DNA from 2 places in the Pleomorphomonas sp. T1.2MG-36 genome. Region 2 is predicted to be linked to the other one. Evidence: predicted binding sites of a transcription regulator. Region 2 holds the regulator's gene; the other holds the start of a gene.
What was found. The regulator PhoB, encoded in region 2, activates phosphate uptake and scavenging genes when phosphate is short. The targets are predictions, from matches to a motif close to TGTCATNNANCTGTCAT.

Region 1 (8,539 bases), on a different contig from region 2:
ACCTGTTCCTGGTGCCCGACAACGTCACCGACGCCACCGGCATCGGCGCGCTGGTCGACCAGATGACCACCTTCCTGCACAGCAAGATGACGCCCGAGGAAGGCATGACCGCCATGGCCGACGCCGTGGCCGCGACCCGCTGACGGGCATTCGACACGATGTGCCGGCGGCGGCTTGCCGCCGGTACGCTCCGATCCGTGAAGCGAAGGCTCCGATCATGCGCAGATTCCTCCAGCGGCACGTGTCGCAGGTCGCCCTATCGCCGTCGCTGGCGCTGATCGCGATCTTTCTCTACGGCTTCATCGCCTACACGGTGGCTGTCTCGACAACCAACAGCAAGGCTTTCCCGCGCTTCGACAGTTTCGTCGGCCTCGAGCAGTATTGGCGCCTGTTCCATACCCCGCGCTGGCACGTCGCCTTCACCAACATGTTCCTGTTCGGCGGGCTGTTCCTGCTCGTCACCATCTCGCTCGGTCTCCTGATCGCCATCCTGATCGACCAGCGCATCCGCGCCGAAAGCTTCTTCCGGTCGATCGTCATGTATCCGATGGCGATGTCCTTCGTGGTGACAGGCATCATCTGGCAGTGGCTGCTCAACCCGACACTCGGCATCGAGGTGATGATGCATCAGCTCGGCTTTGAGAGCTTCCGGCTCGACTGGCTGACCAATCCCGACACCGTCATCTGGGCCCTTGTGGTCGCCGCCTTCTGGCAGGGTTGCGGCCTTGTCATGGCACTTTTTCTCGCCGGTTTGCGCGGCATCGATGAAGACATCTGGAAGGCGGCAGCGGTCGATGGCATCCCGGCCTGGCGCGTCTATGTGTTCATCGTCATTCCGATGCTGGCGCCGGTGTTTCTCACCGTCGTGGTGCTGTTGTCGCTGTCGATCGTTCGCGCCTTCGACCTCGTGGTGGCGCTGACCAACGGCGGCCCCGGCGTGTCGTCCGACCTGCCGTCGGTGTTCATGTTCGACATGGCCTTCCGCCGCACCAACCTCGGCCTGTCGGCCGCCTCGGCGGTGGTGATGCTCGGCACGGTGCTGGCGATCCTGATCCCCTATCTCTACGTCGAAACGAGGGAGCGCGCCTGATGTCGGCTCCGACAGATGCAATGCTCCGGCCCACGCGATCCGGCTGGCTGACGCCCCGGCGGACCAAGGCCATCCTGAAGCGGGTCGTTCTCTACCTGCTGCTTGCCATCGTCGCCTTCTTCTTCGCCGGGCCGCTCTACATCCTGCTCAGCACGTCGTTCAAGACGATGCCGGAGATCCAGGCGGGCGGGTTGATGTCGCTGCCGCACGAGCCGACGGCCCAGGCCTGGGTCACCGCCTGGGGCGAAGCCTGCATCGGCATCACCTGCGGCGGTCTCAAGGGCTATTTCGGCAACTCGATGGTGATGGCCGTCCCCGCCGTGCTGATCTCGGTGATGATCGGCGCCATCAACGGCTATGCGCTGGCCAAATGGCCCTTCCCCGGCGCCCGCTTCGTGTTCGCCGCCCTGGTCGCCGGCAACTTCGTGCCGTTCCAGGTGGTGCTGGCGCCGGTGTCGGTGACGTTGCGCACGCTCGGCCTGTTCGGCTCGGTGGAAGGGTTGATCCTGATCCACGTGATCTACGGCATCCCCATCACCACCATGCTGTTCCGCAACTTCTTCCTGTCGGTGCCCAACGACCTGATCAAGGCGGCGCGCATCGACGGCGCCGGCTTCTTCTGGATCTTCTTCCGCATCGTGCTGCCGCTGTCGCCATCGGTGATCGTGGTGGCGCTGATCCTGCAGTTCACCGGCATCTGGAACGACTTCTTGTTCGCCGTTTCCTTCTCCAATCCGTCGAGCGCGCCGATGACGGTCGCCCTCAACAATCTGGTCAACTCCAACTTCGGGGTGAAGGAATACAACGTCCACATGGCCGCGACGGTGATCGCCGCCTCTCCCACCCTCATCCTCTACATCCTGCTCGGCCGCTACTTCCTGCGTGGCATGACCGCCGGGGCCGTCAAGGGTTGACCGTCATGATCGACATCCGGATTTCCAACTGCAACAAGAACTACGGTTCGCTGAGGGTGCTGAAGGACATCAACCTGGAGATCGAGCGCGGCGAATTCATCGTGCTCCTGGGGCCGTCGGGCTGCGGCAAATCGACGCTCTTGCACATCGTCGCCGGCCTCGATCGGCTGACCTCCGGCGTCGTCGAGATCGGCGGCCGCGACGTTACCGACGTCGAGCCCAAGGATCGCGACATCGCCATGGTGTTCCAATCCTATGCGCTCTACCCGACCATGAGCGTTCGCAGCAACATGGAGTTCGGCTTGCGCATGCGCGGCAAGCCGATGTCGGAGATCCGACCGCTGGTCGAGGACAAGGCACGCATGCTGCATATCGACCACCTGCTCGACCGCCGGCCGAGCCAGCTCTCCGGTGGCCAGCGGCAGCGCGTCGCTATCGGTCGCGCCCTGGTGCGCGACCCCAAGGTATTCCTGTTCGACGAGCCGCTCTCCAACCTCGACGCCAAGCTGCGCGCCAGCATGCGCACCGAGATCAAGAAGCTGCACCAGTCGCTCGGCACCACGGCGATCTACGTCACCCACGATCAGCTCGAGGCGATGACGCTCGCCACGAGGATGGTGGTGATGAAGGCCGGCGAGATCCAGCAGGTCGGCAAGCCGGAGGAGGTCTATCATCGGCCGGTCAACCTGTTCGTCGCCGACTTCCTCGGCAATCCCGGCATGAACTTCATGAAGGGCCACCTCCGTATGGAGGGCGGACGCGTCTCGGCGGACGTCGGTGCCGCTACCGTACCGCTCGACGGCTATGCCTTCGAAACGGCGCCCGCCGACGGACAGGCGGTGGTGGTCGGCCTGCGCCCCGAGTCCGTCCAGCCGACGACGGGCGGCGAGCCCTTCATACTGACGCTCAAGCCGACGCTGATCGAGCACACCGGCTCGGACAATCTCGTCGTGCTGGCCATGGGCGGCGAGGAAATCGTCGGCAAATTCCCGTCCGACATGCTGCCGAAGCTCGGAGAACCTGTTGTCGTCGGGTTCGATCTTTCCCGTCTGTCGGTGTTCGACGCCCAGACAGAGCGGCGGATCTAGCACGGATCAGCTTGGCCGCTTCGCCTGCAAGCCGGCAATCATGACGTCGATGATGGCGTGGGCGGCGGCTTCCTCGTTGTCGCGGCCACCGCTGAACTGGACCATGCCGGCCAAGGCTCGCAGCAGATCGATCGGTTCGGCGTCGAAGCCGATCTCGCAGGCCGCGATGGCATTGCCCACCAGAAGGTCGATCGTCTGTTTGGTGGCAGCGCCGGACGCGGCGTAGAGCGACGACTTGCCATCGGCGAGCGAGTCCAGAAGCTCCATCATGCCGTGTTTGACGGACATGTAGCGGAAGAACAGGCGCATCCACGCCCTGAGCGCCTCGACCGGCGGCCGGCTGGCGGCAAGCTCGGAAGCCGCCCGCACCAACTGATCGCTTTCGTTGCGATAGACCGCCTCGATCAGCGCATCTCGCGTCGGGAAATGGCGGTAGAGCGTGCCGATGCCGACCCCCGCCGTCCGCGCCACTTCCTCGAGGCTGGCGGAGCCTCCCCTCTCGGCAAAGACCGACTTGGCGGCATCGATCAGCCGGGTGCGATTGCGCTCGGCATCGGCGCGCGGCTTGCGGGGCGGTTTTCCGGCACTATCGATCACGTCCGCGTGAGCCTCTTGATAAACGGAGGTTCCCTCCGTATTTAGAAACGGAGACATCCTCCTTTTTATTGCAAACCCGATCCGAGGGCAACGGTTCGCTCGGCCCGGCGGATGGTCTCGACCTACGGAGACAGACATGACCGCAGAATTCGGCGCGACCTCCACCACCGACGACGTACTCGCCAGTATCGATCTTTCCGGCAAGCGCATCCTGATCACCGGCGTATCGGCCGGCCTCGGCGTGGAAACGGCGCGTGCACTCGTCGCTCACGGCGCTGCAGTGGCCGGCGCGGCACGCGATCTCAACAAAGCCGAAACGGCGACGGCGCCCGTGCGCGCAGCCGCCAAACAGGGCAACGGCGCATTCGATCTGATCGAACTCGACCTCGCCTCGCTTGCCAGCATTCGCAAGGCCACCGACAGGCTCGTCGCCGACGGCCGGAAGTTTGACGTGGTCATCGCCAATGCCGGCGTCATGGCCGCTCCCTTCGGGCATACGGCCGATGGCTTCGAAACGCAGTTCGGCACCAATCACCTCGGCCACTTCCTGTTCGTCAACCGCATCGCCGGGCTGATTGCGCCGGGGGGCCGGCTGGTCAATGTGGCCTCCTCGGGCCATCGCTTCGCCGATATCGATCTCGACGATCCCAACTTCGAGCGCACGCCTTACGACCCGTGGGTTGCCTATGGCCGCTCCAAGACGTCCAACATCCTGTTCGCCGTGGAGTTCGATCGCCGTCACAAGGCGCGCGGCGTGCGCGCCACCGCACTGCACCCGGGCGGCATCAACACCGAACTCGGCCGTCACGTCGGCGTCGACACGTTGAAGGCGATGATCGAGCGCATCAATGCCGAGCTCGACGCCGCCGGCAAGCCGCCCTACAGCTGGAAGACCATTCCGCAAGGCGCGGCAACGTCCGTCTGGGCCGGCGTGGTCGCCGAGGCCGACGCGGTGGGCGGCCGCTACTGCGAGAACTGCCATGTTTCGGAGGTCACCGACGGCGTGATCAACCCCGTTGCCGAAGGCGTTCGCTCCTACGCGCTCGACCCTGATCGCGCCAGGGCGCTATGGGCAAAGAGCGAGGAACTGGTCGGCGAACGCTACTGACATTCGCGCCGCCGGCCGAACGACAGCTCGGCCGGCGGCTAACCATCTCGATAAATTGCGAATATTTTTCAGCCGCTTAGATGTCACGCGGCATTCATGCGACTGTCACGCCCGCGTCATACCCCCTGCCTACCAAGGAGCGCGCGCTCTCATCGACGCGATCCAATTTTCAAGGGGCAGATTATGCGCAGTCTTTTTCTGGCACTCGCCGCCAGCACGGCTCTGATCGGAACGGCCGGTGCGGCCACCGTCTTTCCGCTTGACCGGGCGACCATCCTCGCCGGCTCCCCCTTCGACTTCAAGGTGGAGTTCGACGGCTCGGTGAAGGCAGAGGACGTCAAGATCGCCATCAACGGCGCCGACTACAAGGCGGCGCTCGGCGGCGAAGTGGAGTTCATCGCCTCCGAAAAGGGCAAGGACGACGCGGCGCTCGGATCGGCCGTGCTGCTGCGCGGCGTCAAGATCGACAAGGCCGGCGCCTACACGGTCGAAGTCTCGGCCGGCGACGAGAAGAAGTCGGTCACCTGGGACGTCTATGCGACGCCCGAGACGCCCAAGGCCAAGAACGTCATCTTCCTGCTCGGCGACGGCCTGTCGGTTGCTCACCGCACCGCCGCCCGCCTGATGTCGAAGGGCATGACCGAGGGCAAGGCCAACGGCCGTCTCGCCATGGACGACCTCGACCACATGGCCTTCATCGGCACGTCGGCCACCAACGCCATCAACACCGACTCGGCCAACACCATGTCGGCCTACATGACCGGCCATAAGACGGCGATCAACGCCCTCGGCGTCTACGCCGACCGTACGCCGCCGACGCAGGACGACCCGAAGGTGGAAACCATCGCCGAGGCGCTGCGCCGCACCACCAAGAAGTCGATCGGCATCGTCGTCACGTCCGAGATCGAAGACGCCACGCCGGCCGCCGTGGTCGCTCACACCCGCAAGCGCGACGACAAGGCCGACATCGTCGGCATGCTCTTCGACGTCAAGCCTGAGGTCGTTCTGGGTGGCGGTTCGGCCTACTTCCTGTCGAAGGACATTCCGGGCTCCAAGCGCAAGGACGACAAGGACTACATCAAGCTGTTCCAGGACGCCGGCTACAAGCTCGCCACCGACAAGACCGAACTCGACAAGGCGGCCGGTTCCGACAAGATCCTCGGCCTGTTCCACACCGGCAACATGGACTACGCCCTCGATCGCATGCAGCTCAAGAAGGGCACCGTCGATAAGTTCCCGAACCAGCCGGGTCTCGTCGGCATGACCAAGGTCGCCCTCGACAACCTCTCCAAGAACCCTGACGGCTTCTTCCTGATGGTCGAGGCCTCCTGCATCGACAAGGCCAGCCATCCGCTCGACATGGAGCGCGCCGTCTTCGACACCATCGAGTTCGACCAGACGATCGCCCTGGCTCGCGAGTTCCAGGCCAAGAATCCCGACACGCTGATCGTCGTCACCGGCGACCACACCCACGGCGTGTCGATCGTCGGCACCATCGACGACACCACCGGCAAGCAAGGCCGGGAAAAGTTCATGGTCGGCGCCAATGCCGGCTTCCCGACCTACACCGACGAGGACAAGGACGGCTATCCCGACAAGATCGACGCGGGCCGCCGCCTCGCCATGTTCGTCTCGAACTACCCCGACCACTACGAAACCTTCAACCCGAAGCTCGACGGGCCGTTCGAGCCGGCGGTGAAGAACGAAAAGGGCGAGTACGTCGCCAACGAGAAGTACAAGGACGTCCCGGGCGCCATCTTCGTCGAAGGCAACCTGCCGAAGGACGAGTCGACCGGCACCCACACCGTTGACGACGTCGTGCTGCAGGCCGCCGGCCCCGGCGCCGAAGAGTTCAAGGGCTACATGGAAGAAAGCGACGTCTACAAGGTGCTCGCCGACACCCTCGCCATCGGCGTGAAGCAGTAAGCACCTCGACGAAACCCTTGCGGGCCGGACGGTCGACGGCCGTCCGGCCCGCGGTCTTTTTCAGGCATGCGGAGATTTCCATGGCTCGGATGACGGCTTCAGCGATCAGCCGCCGGACATTTCTCGCCGGGCTTGCCGCCCTCCCCTGCGTCGGGGTCGCGCGAGCCAGCGACACGCTCACCTTCGACGAGCTCTATGGCAAGGTGTCCGTCCTCGGCCTCGCCTTCTCCGACAAGGTGAAGGCACTCAAGGACAAGACGGTGTCGATGCGCGGCTTCATGGCGCCACCACTCAAGGCCGAGGCGAAGTTCTTCGTTCTCACCGAAATCCCGATGTCGCTCTGCCCGTTCTGCTCCTCGGATGCCGACTGGCCCAGCAACATCGTCGTCGTCTACATCGACGAGAAGACCACCTTCGTGCCGCCCTCCAAGCTGATCGAGGTGACGGGCACGCTGGAAGTCGGCTCGTGGACCGATCCCGAGACCGGCTTCGTCAGCTTGCTGCGCCTCGTCCATTCTTCGTTCGAGACGGTGTGACCCATGCTTTCGCTGACCCTTTCCGGCGTCTCCATCTCCTTTGCCGGTCTCGCCCAGCCGGTGCTTTCCATCGACGACCTGACGGTTCCGGCCGGCGGGCGGCTTGCCGTCACCGGTGCGTCCGGGTCGGGCAAGAGCACCTTCGTCAACCTCGTTTCCGGCCTGACACGGCCCGGTCACGGCGCCATACGCTGGCGCGACACCGACATCGCCACACTGTCGGAAAGCCGCCGCGACCGTTGGCGGGCGGCGAACGTCGGCCTGGTCATGCAGGATTTTCACCTGTTTCCCGGCCTCACCGCTGCCGACAACGTGCTGCTGCCCGCCCGCCTTGCCCGCGCCGCCACGGCCGAGGTGAAGACACGCGCCCTGGCGCTTCTCGCTCGCGTCGGGCTCTCGCGGCCCGGTCAATCGGTCGAAACCATGTCGCGCGGCGAAATGCAGCGCGTTGCCGTGGCGCGCGCCCTGCTTCGCCGCCCCGGCGTCATTATCGCGGACGAACCGACCGCCAGCCTCGATACCGAAGCCGGGGCTGAAGTTGGCCGCCTGCTCATCGAACTCGCCGATCAGGAGGGCGCAACGCTGATCGTCGTCAGCCACGACGAACGGTTGACCGAACGGCTCGATCGGCGCATCCGCCTCGCCGCCGGCCGCGTGGTCTCAGATACCGCAACGGAGGTTTCGTCGTGATCCGGTTCGTCTTCGCCGACCTTCGCCGCCTCTGGGCCGCCTCGCTGGTCATCGTGCTTCTGGTGGCGCTGGCCACGGCGCTCGGTGTCGCCGTCACCTTGCAGGAGCGGGCGCTGCGCCTCGGCTCGGCGCGCGCCGCCGACAAGTTCGATCTCATCGTCGGGGCACCGGGTTCGGAAACACAGCTCGTTCTCTCTTCCGTCTTCCTCCAGCCCGCCGCCCTGCCGCTGATGCCCGGCGACGTGCTGACCAAGCTTATCGCCGATCCACGCGTCGCCTGGGCGGCGCCGATCGGCTTTGGCGACAATTTCTCGGGCTATCCGATCGTCGGCACCACCACGGCCCTGATCTCCGGCACCACGACCGGGTTTGTCTCGGGCGGCATGTTCGCACAAGAGGGTGAAGCCGTCGTCGGCTCGGGCGTCGATCTTGCCATCGGCGCCGAGGTGAAGCCGATGCATGGCGCGGCCGGCGAAGGCGGCGAGGCGCATGCGGACAGCATCTACCACGTCGTCGGCAAGCTTCATCCGACCGGTACGGCCTGGGATCGAGCCATCCTGGTTCCCATCCAGGCGGTGTGGCACATCCAC
Region 2 (8,539 bases):
CGAGAAAAGGGCGCGAGCCGATTTCGTCATCCCCTCTGGAGACGGTATCGCCGCGGCGAAGGCTTCCGTCGAGGCTTTTCTCCGTCAACTGCTTTCTTGAGGATTTGGCGGGGGACAAGCGGGGCGGATTTCCTTGAAATCGTGCTCGTCGGCAGGCAGGATTCGCCCATGCGTGAAATCGTCTTCGATACCGAAACCACTGGCCTCGATCCCAAGACCGGCGACCGCCTTGTCGAAATCGGCTGCGTCGAAGTTGTCAACCGTTTCCCGACCGGGCGGAACTTCCATGTCTACATCAATCCAGGGCGGTCGGTGCCCAAGGAAGCATTTGATGTGCATGGGCTGTCCGACGAGTTTCTGGCCGACAAGCCGCGTTTTGACGAGATCGCCGATGGATTTGTCGCCTTTGTCGGTGAAGCGCATTTGGTTGCCCACAATGCCAGCTTCGACATGGGCTTCATCAATTTCGAGCTGAAGGCGTCGGGACGGCCAGTTTTCGGCAACGAGCGGGTGGTCGATACGCTGATGATGGCGCGGCGGAAGCATCCCGGTGCGCCCGCAAGCCTTGATGCACTCTGCAATCGCTACGGCATCGATCGCTCAAGGCGCATCAAGCACGGCGCTCTGCTCGATGCGGAGCTCCTGGCCGAGGTCTATCTCGAGCTGACCGGTGGCCGGCAGGCTGGCCTCGACCTGACGGTGTCCGTCCAGGATGCTTCTACCGGCGATACCGGGGGTCGCGTTGCGCTACGCCCGCGCCCCGCGCCGTTGCCCTCGCGTTTGTCCGCTTCCGAAGCGGAGGCTCATGCAGCTTTTATTGCCGCCATTGGCGAAAAGGCGCTTTGGAACACCTATCTCGACAATGGCGAGCAGGCAGAAACGGCCTGAGCGAGACTTGGCTCAGCGGTTTCCCGGGTTCGTCCGGTCAGGCTGTCCTTAGCCGGCGAATTATGTCATAGAGCGCTCCTGCGCTCGTTCCAGCCGCCAGATTGGTCGGGAGGCGCTTGATGATTAAGTCTCCGAAAGGATCGGTTGTGGCCAAGGCGACGCCCGAGAAATTCCGGCAGGTCGCCGCCCTGCCCTATCGTTTGACGGCCGAAGGCTACGAGGTGGTGATGATCACCACCCGCGACAGTGGTCGCTGGATATTGCCCAAGGGTTGGCCGATCAAAGGCTTGAAGCCTCACGAGAGCGCCGAAACCGAGGCGATGGAGGAGGCAGGTCTGATCGGCAGCGCCGTGCCGAAGGCCATTGGCCGCTTCACCTACGTGAAGCAGTTTCCCAAGCGCCAGGAGAAGGTACTGGTCGACGTCTTTCCGCTGGCCATCGAGCGGCAGCTCGAGAACTGGCAGGAAAAAGATCAGCGCGAGGTCCGGTTCTTCAACCCGGTAGACGCCGCGGCACTGGTATCCGACGCTGGCGTCGGCGATATCATCCTCGCCTTCTTTGTCGATCTCGCCAAGAAGAAGGCGGCCGGCACCCTGAAGGCACCGACCGCCGAAAAAGCATCTCCGTTGCCGGGCGAACCGGACGTGGATCAGGCAAGCCCTTCGAACAAGGCCGTCGACAGATAACGCTCGGCAAAGGACGGCACGATCACAACGATGGTCTTGCCGGCATTCTCGGGCCGTTGACCGAGCTTGATCGCCGCCGCCAGCGCCGCTCCGGAAGAAATGCCGACCGGCACGCCTTCAAGCTTCGCCGCCTGGCGAGCGGTGGCAAGTGCCTCTTCCGAGGGAACCGGTAGGATTTCGTCGTAGACCTTGGTGTCGAGAACCGACGGAACGAAACCGGCGCCGATGCCCTGAATCTTGTGCGGACCGGGGGCGCCACCCGAAAGAACAGGGCTCTCGTTCGGCTCGACGGCCACCACCTTCACCTCGGGCTTACGCTCTTTCAATACGCGGCCGACGCCGGTAATGGTTCCACCAGTACCAATGCCCGCGACGAAAATGTCGACCTTGCCTTCGGTATCGTTCCAGATCTCCTCGGCCGTGCTCACGCGGTGCACTTCCGGGTTGGCCGGATTCTCGAACTGCTGCGGAATGATGGAACCGGGAATGCTGGCGGCCAGCTCGCCGGCTTTGGCGATGGCGCCCTTCATGCCCTTGGCCGCTTCGGTCAGCTCCAGTTCGGCGCCAAGCAGCTTCAGCATCTTGCGGCGTTCAACCGACATCGATTCCGGCATGACCAGAATCAGCCGGTAGCCCTTGGCGGCCGCGACGAAGGCGAGCGCGATACCTGTGTTGCCCGAGGTCGGCTCGATCAGGGTGGACTCGCCGGGCTTGATCTTGCCCTGTGCCTCCAGCGCCTCGATCATCGCAACGCCAATGCGATCCTTGACCGAGGCGATGGGGTTGAAGAACTCCAGCTTGCCGAGAATGGTCGCCTTGACGCCATTCTCCTTGGCGAGCTTGTCGAAGCGAACAAGCGGTGTGTCGCCGATGGTGTCGGTGATGGACGCGTAGATCTTGCCGCGACCGCGGCGGGAAAGATCGCTCATGGGAAAATCCTCGTTGTGCTGGCCTTCTGAAATTACGCCCATTCTATCGGCGGTCGCAAAACGTCACCAGTCAACCGAGGTCGCATCAGGCAATCGGATTGGAAAATGATCCCATAGAAGAGCCATACTTGAGAACGGATTGCCCCATCCTCAAGATCGACCTGTCGATCCGAACCCACCCGCTCCGCGAATGGTCGCGTCGAGTGCCTCGGTTTCGACGAGGTGGGCACGACAGACCGGCGCGATGACCATCTGGGCAATGCGCTCGCCGCGTCCGATGGTGAATGGCGTATCGGAAAGGTTGACCAGGATGACCTTTATCTCGCCGCGATAGTCGGCATCGATCGTGCCGGGCGAGTTGAGGACGGTCACACCATGCTTGGCGGCCAGCCCCGAGCGCGGCCGGACCTGCGCCTCGTAACCGGACGGCAGCGCCATGGCGAGACCGGTCGGCACCAATGCACGCCCGAGCGGCGGCAGGATCACCGCCTCTTCGACGGCTGCCAGAAGATCGAGGCCTGCGGCGTCCTCGCTCTGGTAAGCCGGCAACGGCAGATCCTGGGCATGGGGTAGACGCAAAAGAGCAACCTCGACCATCGATAACCTCAAACCTTATGTGTTGCGGACCCGAATCGAAAATCAGCCAAGCCGTTCGGCAACCAGCGCAACCAAGCGCTCGGCGACCTCATCCTTGGACAACGTCGGCCAGACATCGACACCGGCCGCCGAAAGGACGCGAACGCTGTTGCGATCGCCGCCGAACACCCCTCCGGCCGCCGACACGTCATTGGCGACGATATAGTCGGCTCCCTTGGTTGCCAGCTTTCTGGCAGCGTTGGTCTCGATTTCAGTCGTTTCGGCGGCGAATCCAACGACGATCTTCGGCCGTTGGGCGTCGTGGCCGAGCGTCGCTAGGATATCGGGGTTTTCGATGAACGAAAGCGGCGGTGGGTCACCGGCCGCTTTCTTGATCTTGTCCGGCGCCACTTCGGCCGGACGCCAATCCGATACGGCGGCGGTCATCACCGCGACGTCGGCCGGCAGGGCGGCGAACGCGGCCGCAAGCATCTCGCGGGCCGTCTCCACCCGAACGATGTCGACACCCAGAGGATCCGGGATCGAAACCGGGCCGGAGATGAGCGTCACGCGGGCACCGGCGCGGGCGGCGGCGGCGGCAACGGCGTGGCCCTGCTTGCCCGAGGAGCGGTTGGTGATGAAACGCACCGGATCGATCGGCTCGATGGTCGGACCGGAGGTGACGAGCACGTGCCGACCGGCCAGCGGCCTCGGTTGCTCCCGCATGGCGAAGAAAGCCTCGACACCGGCAACGATGTCCATCGGCTCGGACAGGCGGCCGACGCCTGCTTCGTTGCGCTCGGCCATCCGCCCCTCGGCCGGGCCGATGAAGCGAACGCCGTCGGCGGCCAGTTGCGCGGCGTTGCGCCGGGTTGCCGGGTGCGCCCACATGCGCTGGTTCATGGCGGGACAAACGATGATCGGCGCGGCGGCGGCCAGCAGGCTGGCCGTGGCAAGTTCGTCGGCAATGCCGTTGGCCATGCGCGCCATCAGGTTGGCGGTGGCGGGCGCCACCAGGATCAGGTCCGTATCGCGGGAAAGCACGATATGGCCGATGTCCTGCTCCTCGGTGGGATCGAACAGATCGCTGAACACCTTCTCGCCGGAGAGCGCTCCCACGGTCATCGGCGTCACGAACTCTTTTCCCGACCGGGTCAGGATCACTCGTACCTCGGCGCCGCGCTCCTTGAGGCGTCGGATCACCTCAAGCACCTTGTAGGCGGCGATGCCACCACCGATGACGATCAGAATGCGCTTGCCCGCCAGCATCTCAGGCTCCCTTTTGGACGATCGGAAGGGAACCTAGACCATCGGGCCGCGGAGCGTAAGCGACAAAAGCGGAGGGAAGCGCCCAGTCCGAAACGGTGGCAATGGCTTAGCCGCTGGCGAACTTCTCGTCGAAGGAGTAGCCGGAACCGCGTACCGTACGGATCGGGTCGCGGGCGCGGCCGCGATTGATCGACTTTCTGAGGCGACCGACATGGACGTCGACGGTGCGTTCGTCGACATAGACGTCGTGGCCCCACACGCCATTGAGCAACTGTTCGCGCGAGAAAACTCGGCCGGGCGACTGCATCAGAAACTCGAGCAGCCGGAACTCGGTCGGGCCGAGGTGTATTTCGCGTGCCGAGCGCCGGACACGCCGTGTTTCGCGGTCGAGCTCGATGTCGCCGGCCGTCAGAAGACTGGATACCGCTTCCGGCTTGGCACGCCGCAGCATGGCCTTGACGCGAGCGATCAGCTCGGGGACCGAGAAGGGCTTCACGACATAGTCGTCGGCACCGGTCGCAAGTCCGCGTACCCGTTCCGACTCCTCGCCGCGCGCCGTCAACATGATGACCGGCAGCCGCTCGGTTTCCGGCCGTGCCCTCAGGCGACGGCACAGTTCGATGCCCGAGAGACCCGGCAGCATCCAGTCGAGCAGAAGCAGGTCGGGAGTGATCTCCTTGAGGCGAATGTCGGCCTCGTCGCCGCGGAAAGCTTGCTCTACCTCGAAGCCCTCGGCTTCGAGATTGTAGCGCAGCATCAGCGACACTGCTTCCTCGTCCTCGACGATCATCACCTTGGCCATGGTCGTCCTCAACTCCAGAGCTTGTTATGAACCGGCAATGGTACTGGCAATCGAAGCGTCGGCCTTGGGCCGCTCCTCATCGTAGGACCGGCCCGTCACGACATAATGCACCGATTCCGCGATGTTGGTGGCGTGATCGCCGATACGCTCGATGTTCTTGGCGCAGAACAGAAGATGGATGCAGAAGGTGAGATTGCGCGGATCTTCCATCATGTAGGTGAGGAGCTCGCGGAACAGCGACGTGTAGAGCGCGTCGATCTCGTCATCGCGCTGGCGCACGGCTCCGGCAGCCTGGTCATCCTGGCTGGCATAGGCATCCAGCACCCTCTTCAGCTGCTGCAGGGCGATCTCGCAGAGATGCTCGACGCCGGTGATGAGCTGCTTGTGCGGGAACACGCCGTTGATGGCGACGACACGCTTGGCGATGTTCTTGGCGAGATCGCCGACCCGTTCGATATCGTTGGCGATGCGCATGGCACCGACGATTTCGCGAAGATCGTTGGCCATCGGCTGGCGACGGGCGATCACCAGGATCGACTTGTCCTCGATCTCGCGCTGCAGCCGGTCGAGATCCTTGTCGCCGGCGATCACCTTCTGGGCGAGGGCGAGGTCGAGCCGCGTCAGGGCGGCAACCGAGTCGCCGACAGCGCGCTCGGCAAGGCCGCCGATCTCGGTGACCATGCGGGCGATTGCCTTGAGGTCGTCGTCATAGGCGGAAACCGTATGTTCCATGGAAATCTCCTGCCGTTTCCGATTAGCCGAAGCGGCCCGTTATGTAGTCCTGCGTCCGCTGTTCGAGCGGATTGGTGAAGACGTGGTCCGTCGGGCCTTCCTCGATCAGGTGTCCGAGATGGAAGAAGGCGGTCCGCTGCGACACACGCGCCGCCTGCTGCATCGAATGGGTCACGATGACGATGGTGAAGTTGGCGCGAAGCTCGTCGATCAATTCTTCCACCTTGGCGGTGGCGATCGGGTCGAGCGCCGAGCAGGGCTCGTCCATCAGGATGACTTCGGGCGATACGGCGATGGCGCGGGCGATGCAGAGCCGCTGCTGCTGGCCGCCGGAAAGGCCGGTTCCCGGCTCGTTGAGGCGATCCTTGACCTCGTTGAAGAGCGAGGCCTTCTGCAGGGACGTGACGACGATCTCCTCGAGGTCGGCCTTGGAACGGGCGAGGCCGTGGATGCGCGGCCCGTAGGCGACATTGTCGAAGATCGATTTCGGGAACGGGTTCGGCTTCTGGAACACCATGCCGACGCGCGCTCGGAGTTCCACCACATCGAGGTCCGGATCATAGACATCCTGATCGTCGAGCTTGATGGTTCCTTCGACGCGGGCGCCCGCAATGGTGTCGTTCATGCGGTTGATGCAGCGCAGAAAGGTCGACTTGCCGCAACCCGACGGGCCGATGAAAGCGGTGACCGCCTTCTCGGGAATGCCGATGGAAACCCCGTGCAAGGCTTCTTTCTGGCCGTAGGTCACTCGGACGTTGGCCGTGTGGATCTTGATCGGCCGGCTCGCCGGATCGGGGGTGCGGACGGTTTCGAAGGTCGTCGCGACCTGAACTGCGGACATGGCGGAAACTCCGGAGAAACGGGTTACCAGCGGCGCTCGAAGGCGCGGCGGAGGATGATGGCGATACTGTTCATGGCGAGCAGGAAGGCGAGCAACACGATGATCGCCGCCGAGGTACGCTCGGTGAAGGCGCGTTCCGGCTCGGTTGCCCACATGTAGATCTGCGTCGGCAGCGCCGTCGCCGGATCGAAGGGTGTCGTCGGGTATTCGACGACGAATGCCTTCATGCCGATCATCAGCAGCGGCGCCGTTTCGCCCAGGGCATGGGCCAGCCCGATGATCGTTCCGGTGAGCACGCCGGGCATGGCCAGCGGCAGTACGTGGTGGAAGACTGTCTGCATCTTCGAGGCGCCAACGCCAAGGCCGGCTTCGCGGATCGACGGAGGCACCGCTTTCAGCGCGGCGCGCGTGGCGATGATGATGGTCGGCAAGGTCGTGAGCGTCAGGACCAGGCCACCGACCAGGCTCGCCGAGCGCGGCAGATGGGCAAAGTTGATGAAGACGGCAAGACCCAGAAGACCGTAGACGATGGACGGAACGGCGGCGAGGTTGTTGATGTTGACCTCAATCAGGTCGGTCCAGCGGTTCTTCGGCGCGAACTCCTCAAGATAGATCGATCCGGCGACGCCAAGCGGCAGCGACAGCACCAGCACCACCATCATCATGTAGAGCGAGCCGACGAGCGCCACGCCAACGCCGGCCATTTCCGGCCGTGTCGACGCGCCGTTGGTGAACAGGCCCGTGTTGAAGGCGAGTCGCAGGGCCCCCTCTTTCTCGAGCTTCTCGATGAGGACAATGTGCTTGTCCTTGATGAGACGCTGACTTTCTGGAATGTCGGCCCGGATCGAACCCTTGACGAAGGCATCGACGTCGCCCGTGGCATAGAACTCGACGTTTCTCTTGGTGCCGATCAGCGACGGGTCCTTGGCGAGCATGCTCCTCAGCATCGGCGCGGAGCCCTTGGACAACAGATCGAGACCATCGTAGAGGGCATCCTCGTCGTTGGGATCGAGCTCCAAGGTTTTCTGCAGTGACGCGGCGATCAGATCGTCGAAGCGGAACGCGTTGCCGCCCATGATCGAGGCGGACGACCGATCGCCGTCCGGTGCAATGATGGTCGGATTGAAGTCGACGATCATGCTGATGCGCGTTTGTTGGAACGCGGTGTAGCCCTTGGCCACGATGGAGCTGAACAGAGCTGCCAGAAAACAGATGGCGATGGTCACGGCGAGCAGGCCGTAGACGCGGAAGCGCCGTTCGGCGGCGTAGCGCCGTTTCAGGCCGATGTCGACTTTGGAGATCTTCCGGACCTCCGTGCCACCAAGCCGGGAAGAGGGAAGAGGAGAGGTGGCTTCCGTCATTCGTATTGCTCCCGGTACTTGCGGACGATGGTCAACGCCAGCACGTTGAGGCCGAGCGTGATGACGAACAGCGTGATACCCAGCGCGAAGGCCACCAGCGTTTGCGGACTGGTAAACTCGAGGTCGCCGGTCAGCTGATTGACGATCTTCACGGTAATGGTGGTCATTTCCTCGAAGGGATTGAGCGATGCGCGAGCTGCGACACCCGCCGCCAGCACGACGATCATCGTCTCGCCGATGGCACGCGACACGGCGAGCAGCACCGCGCCGACCACGCCGGGCAGCGCCGCCGGCAAAATCACCAGCCGCATGGTTTCGGAGCGGGTGGCGCCGAGGGCCAGCGAGCCGTCGCGCAACGAACGGGGAACGGCCATGATGATGTCGTCGGAAAGCGAGGACACGTAGGGAATGATCATGATGCCCATCACTAGGCCGGCGGTGAGCACGTTGTTGCC

Region 1: the regulator PhoB is predicted to act here: its motif matches at 4,901-4,917, upstream of QQZ18_RS10095 (alkaline phosphatase).

The regions. Positions count from the first base shown of each region.
Region 1 is NZ_CATNLY010000012.1:678,996-687,534, forward strand. It holds gene QQZ18_RS10065 (ABC transporter substrate-binding protein) at 1-143, shown strand, start outside; gene QQZ18_RS10070 (carbohydrate ABC transporter permease) at 218-1,090, shown strand; gene QQZ18_RS10075 (carbohydrate ABC transporter permease) at 1,090-2,004, shown strand; gene QQZ18_RS10080 (ABC transporter ATP-binding protein) at 2,010-3,092, shown strand; gene QQZ18_RS10085 (TetR/AcrR family transcriptional regulator) at 3,099-3,689, opposite strand; gene QQZ18_RS10090 (SDR family NAD(P)-dependent oxidoreductase) at 3,826-4,797, shown strand; gene QQZ18_RS10095 (alkaline phosphatase) at 4,981-6,723, shown strand; gene QQZ18_RS10100 (hypothetical protein) at 6,804-7,259, shown strand; gene QQZ18_RS10105 (ABC transporter ATP-binding protein) at 7,263-7,949, shown strand; gene QQZ18_RS10110 (ABC transporter permease) at 7,946-8,539, shown strand, end outside.
Region 2 is NZ_CATNLY010000045.1:93,613-102,151, forward strand. It holds gene coaE (dephospho-CoA kinase) at 1-100, shown strand, start outside; gene dnaQ (DNA polymerase III subunit epsilon) at 169-888, shown strand; gene QQZ18_RS18060 (NUDIX hydrolase) at 1,008-1,574, shown strand; gene cysK (cysteine synthase A) at 1,538-2,503, opposite strand; gene dut (dUTP diphosphatase) at 2,654-3,100, opposite strand; gene coaBC (bifunctional phosphopantothenoylcysteine decarboxylase/phosphopantothenate--cysteine ligase CoaBC) at 3,143-4,348, opposite strand; gene phoB (phosphate regulon transcriptional regulator PhoB) at 4,455-5,150, opposite strand; gene phoU (phosphate signaling complex protein PhoU) at 5,175-5,882, opposite strand; gene pstB (phosphate ABC transporter ATP-binding protein PstB) at 5,905-6,723, opposite strand; gene pstA (phosphate ABC transporter permease PstA) at 6,747-8,024, opposite strand; gene pstC (phosphate ABC transporter permease subunit PstC) at 8,081-8,539, opposite strand, start outside.